3 regions of the Geobacillus sp. FSL K6-0789 genome follow, and region 2 is predicted to be linked to each of the others. Evidence: predicted binding sites of a transcription regulator. Region 2 holds the regulator's gene; each other region holds the start of a gene.
The links. The regulator LexA, encoded in region 2, represses DNA repair genes until DNA is damaged. The targets are predictions, from matches to a motif close to CGAACATATGTTCG.
Positions count from the first base shown of each region.

Region 1: a site for LexA is predicted at 1,018-1,031, ahead of addB (helicase-exonuclease AddAB subunit AddB). Genes of this name have one in related genera too.
Region 3: a site for LexA is predicted at 1,749-1,762, ahead of NSQ51_RS02055 (WYL domain-containing protein). Genes of this name have one in related genera too.

Region 1 covers NZ_CP151966.1:639,408-642,688, forward strand. Annotated here, with positions in the region: gene NSQ51_RS03385 (TVP38/TMEM64 family protein) at 1-383, shown strand, start outside; gene lepB (signal peptidase I) at 380-934, shown strand; gene addB (helicase-exonuclease AddAB subunit AddB) at 1,072-3,281, shown strand, end outside.
Region 2 covers NZ_CP151966.1:1,222,786-1,226,066, forward strand. Annotated here, with positions in the region: gene glnA (type I glutamate--ammonia ligase) at 1-923, shown strand, start outside; gene lexA (transcriptional repressor LexA) at 987-1,610, opposite strand; gene yneA (cell division suppressor protein YneA) at 1,762-2,067, shown strand; gene NSQ51_RS06410 (recombinase family protein) at 2,087-2,740, shown strand; gene NSQ51_RS06415 (DUF896 domain-containing protein) at 2,870-3,100, shown strand; gene tkt (transketolase) at 3,201-3,281, shown strand, end outside.
Region 3 covers NZ_CP151966.1:408,371-411,651, reverse strand. Annotated here, with positions in the region: gene NSQ51_RS02060 (hypothetical protein) at 65-577, opposite strand; gene NSQ51_RS02055 (WYL domain-containing protein) at 595-1,563, opposite strand; partial or broken gene NSQ51_RS02050 (IS982 family transposase) at 1,777-2,057, shown strand; gene NSQ51_RS02045 (Rpn family recombination-promoting nuclease/putative transposase) at 2,084-2,419, opposite strand.

The DNA of each region.
Region 1 (3,281 bases), 580 kb from region 2:
GGAAGATCGGCCAGCAGCGTTTCTTTCATTTTGTCCGCCGCCATCCAAAAGTGCGCCAGTTTATGCACTGGATTGAACGGCACGGATTCGGGCCGCTGTTTTTGCTGTATTGCTTTCCTTTCACCCCGTCGGCGCTTGTCAATATCGTTGCCGGTCTGTCACGCATCAGCCGCCAGCAGTTTGTATTAGCGGTCTTGCTTGGAAAGATGATCATGATTTTTACGATCAGCTTTATCGGGTATGACTTGGTGGCGCTTGTCCGCCAGCCGTTGCGTACGGCGGCGATCGCTGTTGTTGTGCTGCTGCTTTGGTATGCGGGAAAACGAGTAGAGGCAAGATTTTCGTTGACGGAAAAACAACGCAGCGAGGAGGACAGGGAGTGACCAAACGGAAACAAGGAAAGAAGCGGGGACGCCGCTGGCCATGGCTCGCCGCTGTCGGGTTTGTCGCCATGCTCCGTTTTTTCGTTTTCAGCAATTATATGGTGGAAGGAAAGTCAATGATGCCGACGCTGCAAAGCGGCAATTTGCTGATCGTCAATAAGATCCGTTATGAAATTGCCCCGATTCATCGGTTTGATGTCGTCGTGTTTCACGCCAATCAAAAGGAAGATTACGTGAAACGGGTCATCGGGTTGCCGGGGGATCGGATCGAGTACAAAAACGATGTGCTGTATATTAACGGTCGACAGGTCGATGAACCGTATTTGCGGCCGTATAAGCAGCAACTCCTTAGCGGGAAGCTGACAGGCGGTTTTACCCTTGAAGAGGTGACGGGAGAAAAGCGGGTGCCGGCTGGCTGCATTTTTGTCCTTGGCGACAATCGGCTCAGCAGTTGGGACAGCCGCCATTTCGGCTTCGTCAAAATCAGCCAAGTGGTCGGCAAGGTAGACCTCCGCTATTGGCCGTTTCGGGAGATTGCTTTCCATTTTTGAGAAAATGGCGCATCGAGGTGCGGCGACGGTTTTGCCTAAGGGAGCGGTTGCTTTCAAGGAAGGCAGTTTTTCTTTACCAAATACGAACATATGTGCTAAAATAGAAAAGATAAAGGAAACGAATGGTGGTGATCGCCGTGTCGCTTCGCTTTTTGCTTGGACGATCGGGAAGCGGGAAGACGGCTATGTGTCTTGCGGAAATCCGCCGCAAGCTGCAGGAAGATCCGAGAGGAAAGACGATTGTTTACCTCGTTCCGGAGCAGATGACGTTTCAATGTGAATACGCCTTAATCCATACCGAGGGAGCAGGAGGAATGATCCGCGCCCAAGTGTTCAGCTTCCCCCGCCTCGCCTGGCGCGTCTTGCAGGAGACGGGAGGCATGAACCGCTACCACGTCCACGATGTCGGCGTGCAAATGATGATTCGCAAAATTATTGAACAGCGGAAACAGGAGCTTAAACTGTTTGGCCGCGCGGCGGACAAAAGCGGTTTTGTCGAGCAGCTGCATGAGATGATCGCCGAATGCAAGCGGTATTGCTTAACGCCGGACGAGCTTCGCCGCCGTGTCGAGGAGCTGGAAAGCGGGCCGAGCCGGCCGGGACGGCGCCTGCTGGCCGATAAGCTCAGCGATGTCGCGCTCGTTTATGCAGAGCTCGAGCGGAGCTTAAGCGGCCATTACCTCGATTCGGAAGATTATTTGCGCCTGCTCGCCGAACAAATCCCCCGCTCCTGCTATTTGCGTGATGCCGATGTTTATATCGACGGATTCCATCATTTTGCCCCGCAAGAATACATAGTGATTGAGCAGCTTCTTCGTCATTGCCGGCGGGTCACCGTTTGCCTGACGGTCGACCGTCCGTATGATGGTGAGATGCCGGACGAGCTCGACTTGTTTTATCTGCCGGCGCAGACGTACCGCCAGTTGCGCGAGCTTGCCTTGGCCAACGATGTTTTGCTTGAAGAGCCGGTCGTGCTCGCGGAAAACCGACGTCATCAAAGCGGGGCGCTCGCCCATCTCGAGGCGCAGTTTCATCGCCGCCCGCTGCCGCCTTACGAAGCGGAAGACGGTGCGGTCTGCCTTTATGAGGCGGCCAACCGCCGCGCAGAACTGGAAGCGGTCGCCCGGGAAATCATCCGCCTTGTCCGCGACGAAGGGGCGCGCTATCGCGACATCGCACTCGTCATCCGCCAAACGGAGGCGTACCGCGACCTTGTGAAGACGGTGTTTTTTGATTTTGGCATCCCGTATTTTATGGATGAAAAAGAGCCGATGCACCATCATCCGCTCATTGAACTTGTGCGCGCTGCTTTGGAAACAATTTCCACAAACTGGCGGTATGAGGCGGTGTTTCGCGCTGTGAAGACGGATTTGCTCTTTCCGTTGGACGGTGACTTGGTCATGTGGCGCGAGGCAGCCGACAAACTCGAAAACTATGTTCTTGCTTATGGGGTGAAGGGGGACAAATGGACGAGCGGCGAGCGCTGGCCGTATCGGCGCTACCGGGCGCTTGACGGGTTGAATGTGCCGCAGACGGATGAAGAACGGCAATTTGAGGACAAGTTGAACGAATGGCGGGAGACGCTGGCCGCCCCGCTCCGCCGCCTTGAGCGCCGTTTGCGCCGGGCTAAGGACGGGCGCGGGTATTGCACGGCGCTATATCTCTTGTTAGAAGAATTGCAGATTCCGAAAAAGCTGGAACAAATGAGCGCGCAGGCGGAAGCGGAAGGCCGCCTCGTGGAAGCGCGCCAGCATGAGCAGGTGTGGAACGCGGTCATCGATTTGCTTGACCAATACGTTGAAATGCTCGGAGCGGAACCGTTGTCGTTAGCCGAATTTGCTAAAATTATCGAGGCCGGGCTTGACCGGCTTGAGTTCTCCCTTGTGCCGCCGGCCATCGATCAAGTGATCGTCGCCCAGCTCGACCGTTCGCGCCTCATCGGCGTGAAGTATGCGTTTGTCATTGGCGCCAACGATGGCGTCATTCCGGCCAGGGCGAAAGAGGATGGGCTTATGGCGGAAATCGAACGGGAGCAGCTGCGCGAACTCGGTGTGGCGCTTGCGCCGGGGAGCCGGGAACAGCTGTTTTACGACCCGTTTTTTATCTACCTGGCGCTTGCCTGTCCAAGCGAACGGCTGTATGTTACATACCCGCTGGCCGATGGCGAAGGGAAAGCGCTCATGCCATCGCCGCTGATTAAACAATTGTCGGAGCTGTTCCCGAAGGTGAAGGTGCGCTTGTGCGGCAACGATCCGTTCGATGCCCCGGAAGAGAAGGCGGAGGCGTTTGTGACAGCGCCGCAGGCGACACAAACGTATTTGGTCAGCCAGCTGCGCGCATGGAAGCG
Region 2 (3,281 bases):
TTAAGCTCGATGAAAATGGCCGTCCGACGATGGAACTGAACGACCGCGGCGGCTACTTCGACTTGGCGCCGACCGATCTTGGGGAAAACTGCCGGCGCGATATCGTGCTTGAGCTTGAGGAGATGGGCTTTGAAATTGAAGCGTCGCACCATGAAGTTGCCCCGGGCCAGCATGAGATCGATTTCAAATACGCTGATGCCGTAAAAGCGTGCGACGACATTCAAACGTTTAAACTCGTTGTCAAAACGATCGCCCGCAAACATGGGCTGCATGCGACGTTTATGCCGAAGCCGATTTTTGGGATTAACGGTTCGGGAATGCACTGCAACTTGTCGCTGTTTCGCAACAACGAAAACGCCTTTTTTGATCCGAACGGCGATTTGCAGTTGAGCGATACGGCCCGGCAGTTTATTGCCGGCGTGTTGAAGCATGCGCCGAACTTTACAGCTGTCACCAACCCGACGGTCAACTCGTACAAGCGGCTTGTTCCGGGGTACGAGGCGCCATGTTATGTCGCCTGGTCGGCGCGCAACCGCAGCCCGCTCATCCGCATTCCGGCTTCGCGCGGCATGAGCACGCGCATTGAAGTGCGCAGCGTCGATCCGGCGGCGAACCCGTACTTGGCGATGGCCGTGCTGTTGGCGGCCGGGCTTGACGGCATTCGCAACAAGCTCACTCCTCCGGCGCCGGTTGACCGAAACATTTACGTCATGACGAAAGAAGAGCGGCTTGAAGAAGGCATTGTCGATTTGCCGGCCACGCTGCATGAAGCGTTGGAAAACTTGAAGTCCGATGAAGTGATGATTCACGCGCTCGGCAAACATTTATTCGAGCATTTCGTCGAAGCGAAAGAAATTGAGTGGGATATGTATCGGACAACGGTTCATCAATGGGAATTGGACCAATATATGGAACTCTACTGATTCATAAAAAAGCTGCCCCGTTTTTTTCAGGGCAGCTTTTTTATGGGCGCAGGCCGGCACGAGTCAGTCGAACAGGCGATAGACGCCGATCACTTTGCCGAGAATCGTGCAGTCGCGGACGATGATCGGCTCAAGATGGGCGTTTTCCGGCTGCAGGCGGATGTGGTCTTTTTCCTTGAAAAACCGCTTCACCGTCGCCTCGTTGTCTTCCGTCATGGCGACGACGATGTCGCCGTTGTTGGCCGATGACTGCTGGCGGACGATGACGTAGTCGCCGTCGAGAATGCCGGCTTCGATCATGCTGTCGCCCATCACTTCAAGCATAAACAACTGCTCCTCGCCAGCGGCGAGCCGCTTCGGCAGCGGAAAGTAGCCTTCGATGTTTTCCACCGCTGTAATCGGTTGACCGGCCGTCACCTTGCCGATGATCGGCACCGAGATGATCTCCTCTTTTTCTCTCTCCTTGGCCATATCGTTGTCCAAAATTTCAATGGCGCGCGGCTTTGTCGGGTCGCGGCGGATGTACCCTTTGCTTTCTAGGCGCGCGAGATGCCCGTGGACCGTCGAACTTGACGCCAGTCCAACCGCTTCCCCAATTTCCCGCACCGACGGAGGATAGCCTTTTGTTTTTACTTCCTGTTTAATAAACTCTAAAATTTGCTGTTGTCGTTTTGACAGTTTCGTCATTGTTTCACACCTTTCGCCACATCATTTGCCTTCATTATACCATGCGGAAGACGAAAAAACAAACATAGGTTCGAGTTTTTTATTGACACAAACAAATGTTCTTGACTATAATGAAGGAAAGCGAACAAACATTCTAGAAAGGGTGGGGAGAATGGAGAAAACGTTGCTGCACTATGTTTTGTTTTCATTTTTGTTTTCGCTCGTGTTGGCAGGGTTCGTTTACGCCAGCAGCCCGGTCGATAAAAAAGAATACGTGACGATCACGGTCGCTCCCGGCGATACGCTTTGGGGGCTGGCAAAACAGTACGAACAGGAACACCATATGCCGCCTGATGAGTTCATCCGCTGGGTCGTCGATGTCAACCATTTGCCGAGCCCGCGTCTTGCCACCGGTGAACAAATTGTCATTCCTGTGTTAAAATCAAAGCAGGGCGGCTCGGTGGCCGTCAATCAGTGATGGAAAGAAGGGAGTGGCCATGAGGGCGGTCATTTACTGCCGAGTCAGCACGGACAAAGCGGAACAGGAAACGTCACTCGCGAGGCAACGAGATGAGCTCGAGCAGCTGGCGGCCGAGTGTGGATTTGAAGTCGTGAAAGTGATCGCCGAGCAGGCGAGCGGTTATGAAGCCGACCGCGACGGCGTGTTGGAGCTGCTTTCGCTTTGCGAGGAAGGCGAGGTCGATGTGCTGCTCATTCAAGATGAAACGCGGCTTGGGCGCGGCCATGCGCGCATGGCGGTGCTGCATTGCTTGAAAAAGCAAGGGGTGAAAATATACAGCGCCAGCCACCGCGGGGAGATGCCGCTGTCGGAGGCCGATGAGATGGTGTTATCCATCATCGCGATTGTCGAGGAGTACCAAAGAAAAATACATAACGCCAAAATTAAGCGTGGCATGCAGCGAGCCATCGCCAGCGGATACCGACCGGAGCGGAACCTAAGGCGCCGGGGCGAAAACGCCGGGCGCGATCGAATCGATCTGCCGGTTGAGGAGATCGTCCGCTTGCGCGAGCGTGGACTGACGTTTGCCGATATCGCCGCGACGATGCGAAGCTTCGGCTACGAGGCGTCCAAGGCGACCGTCCATCGGCGTTACCAGGAATATATGGACGAGCAACAAAGGCGGCGTTGATCGTGTACTGCGCCTGACCCTAAAGCGGCGAGCGGGCAAAGGAAGCCAAGATGCCATCCTTGCCATCTTCCCGGTTGATCAGATAAGATAAAACAGAGTGAGAATATGGCAGATAGGAGAAGATGATCAATGCTTGCCAAACATAAATTAGCCCGCATCAATGAACTGGCGAAAAAAGCGAAAACGGCCTGCTTGTCGGCCGAAGAGGCCCTCGAGCAAGCGAAGCTGCGCCGTGAGTACATTCAAGCGTTCCGCAAGGCGATGACCGATATGCTCCATACAGTGACCGTCATTGACCCGAACGGCAACGACGTGACGCCGAAAAAATTAAAGGAAAGCCAGCGGCGGCGCTTCCATTAAACGGTCGAAAGAGGGGTGGACCGGAAAATAACGTTGTACAAGCCGATCGATTTTCTATATGATAGTAAATGACACCATGTTAATGAAAGGGAGGAAGACGATGGCGCATTCAATCGAGGAGTTGGCGATTACGACGATTCGAACGCTGTCGATTGACGCGATCGAAAAAGCGAAATCCGGG
Region 3 (3,281 bases), 810 kb from region 2:
AAGAGCGTGCAAACGTTCCGAAAGAATGTGCAAAATCCGGAACAATCCGCAAAAATTTTGCACATTATTTCCGAATCCGCCTGAAATAATTTGAAAAAGGGATTCTGAAATAATGTGCTAGTTTACAGCTGACCTCAAAAATATCTCCCAATAAATATACTGTTGTTTCATTATTTAACACGCTGTTCTCCAAAATCTTGCATAGTTCCTCTTGCGATGTTGCTACCTGGTCTACATTTTCAATTTGTTCATTTGTGAATTGTTTTAACATTTCTATCTTCTGTCTTTTTTTAATTATGTAATTAACATCCAAATGATCTTCAGAAAAAGGGATGTTGAAAATTTCAAACAATCTTTTTGCAATAGTTTCTGCCTCTTCAATAGGTATATCCTTAATTCTTTCCAATTGTTCAAGTTCGTTTTTATAAAATCTCTGTTCTAACCATACCTTTAACCTGCCATCAAAAAATAGCTCCATCACTGATTCCAAGTCAAAATTTGCTCTTAACTCTTCTATAGTTCGCACCTTTGCACCTGACTTCATTATCAAAGGAAATTTAATACTTCTCTTAAGCATGACCCAACCCCTTTCTTTTAATTATATTTATCAGCCATTAATTGAATGGTTCTTTTCATTTCATCTCTTAAGCTTTGAGGACTGATAACCTCTACACGCTCTCCTTGGCTCAATAGCCACATCATGCATCCTTTTCCGTAAACCTCCGCTTCAATTAACCATCCTTCTGGAAGCTTTTCAATGACTTTAGCATTAGGAAACCTGTCCAATACAGCAGAAAGCGAAAGACCAAAAAATTTAAATCTAATGGTCATTAGGTCTCCTGCATACATAAATTGAATACGTTTTCTAAGCTCCCCTTCTTCTATCCTGTCTTTTTCGGAGTATTTGAATTTCTCTTGTAACAGCTTAAAATGCTTAATTCTGTCCACTCTAAAAAAAGCTGGTGATTGATATTCACTATCCTTTATAAACGCAATTAAGTAGAAATAATATTCGGAAAAAATTATCGAAACGGGTTTTACAATTCTTACTGACTCTTTTCCATCCATTCTTTCATAAGTTATCTCTATCATTTGTTTGTTTCTAATGCTAAAACCAATATCCCAAATCATCTTCAGAAGGGGTTTGTTATGCTGTAATGGTTGAAAATGAATTAACTCATTTCCAATGATAGCTTTTATAAATTTTCTATCCTCTTCAGTTGCCTGACTAAGGAGAGCATCAATTAACCCATTCATCTCTGATTTACAAAAAGCTCTGCTCTCCAAAATTATCTTTATGATGCTTAGCAATTCGACCCCAGTTAAAGGATTTTTAACAAATCCACTTAGGTAATATCCTTTTTTAGAAAAGTCGTATAGTATTTCCTCACCAGCACAGTTATTAGATAAAAACATTCTTATGTCATCAATATCTCTCTGAACGGTTCTTTCGTTTACACCTAATTCATCAGCAGTTCTCTTCTTATTGATAACTCCCCCTTTTCGGAACGTATCATACAATTTAAGCACCCTACTTATTTTCGCCTCTTTCTCTTTGTCCACCGTATCACCCTTAGAGTTTCCAATTAATTCTTTATACTTATATTATCAAATAGGTTAGACAGAATCTGTCATACCAAAATATTTTTTAAAAGTCCGAGTTTATATCAAATAACCGATGGTGCTAGATAAAATCGAGCAAACATAAAAATAGCCCTCGCCTGCGGATCTCCTGTAGAATGAAAGTGCGACCAAACATTCGAAAGGAGAATCCCCATGCAAGAGCACTTTCGTTTTACTACAGACAAAGCAAAAATTCAAAAACAATATGCAGCGATTTTCTTTTTTGTTTCTGCCCAGCTGTCACACATTCAACGCTATCTTCAACGTCGCAATCGTCATTTGGCGAAACAAGAAGACGCGGTGATCATTGCCATTCATCTTTTAGGCTTGGCTTCTCTTCCGAACGTGCATGGCATCGCTTTGTTACTGGGAACTTGTTCACGAATGGACAGTTTCTCGAACGTTCTTGCCGAGCGCTGCGCTTTGCGATCAAATCGCAAACAGCACCCGGCACCGTTCGCTAATTCCCCAACCGCTCCCGTACTTCCTCCTCTGTCATGTCGAGAATATGGGCAACGTCTGTTATACTCATTCCTTTTTCGACCATTTTTCGAATCGTTTCATTTTTCCCTTCTTCTCGACCTTGTTCTAATCCTTCTTTCAATCCTTCTTGTCTTCCTTCTTCCCGACTGCCGCGAATGTTTGAGAGTTGATCAAGGAGCCATTTCAGCCGCATTTCGTATGCGTAACGGTTTTCGGGGTCGACGCTTAAGTTTTGCCATTCTTCTAGTGCTTCTAAAATGTCTTGTTCTGTCATGGCTATTCCCTCCAATTCACGAAACATCTCTTCATCCATTTTTTTCGTTCGTCCATCGACAGCCGACAACATCGTTAGCCATGGCCATTCCGGTGACTGTTTCACTTCTCTCCGATATTTCTGGCTCTTCACCAAAAGTTGTACTTGATTTTTTCTGAACATACCCTATTTACGCTTGTGAGGGAAAATCAACAAATCAGTGATTTTTGCACATCTTTGTGCAGGAAACCGTATTGCTTGTCAAATACATGTTGTGGTGAAGAGCCATATTTCTTCCATTTTACCATAAATTGTGACAAGTCGAGTACGTCAACTACCCCCACTTAGCTAACGCTTGAAGTGGGGGCTTGCCACTCCCCAGAAGTGCAAACGGACTTCGTCCTCCTTCCTTGACTTGGGGTTGCATCAGGGGGCAGGTTGACGACTACCCAACGACGCAGGTCATGCCTGCATCGTTACCGATTCTCTCGGTGTGTCTGTTGGCAGTACTTGGCTTCCACACACAACAGACGGACCTACGCTCGATGTTTTACGTTGCAACGTTTCCTGCAACCAACTCCATACATCGAGCAGCTGTGATTGGAGTGCCTTTATTGAACGGTTTTCTCCACGCCTTTATTCTATCATATACAAAAGAAAGGGGGAACGCGCATTCCTCTCCCACTTACTCCCTTTGGTCGTTGAAGTGGAGTCTCCTGCGCGAAATAGGATGAAATTCAAGGTGATGGCTCCAAAGAAACTGTTCTTCGTCTTCACGAATGTGAAAAACGGTATGGAAGCGATCTGTTTCATGTGGGAAAAGGGGATAATTTAAGATGGCGATCATAATCGTTGGAGGGAGGAAGGGCGATTCCTCCCCGACTTTCGCTCTCGCTTAGAAGTCGGGGTCTCCTCGCCAAAG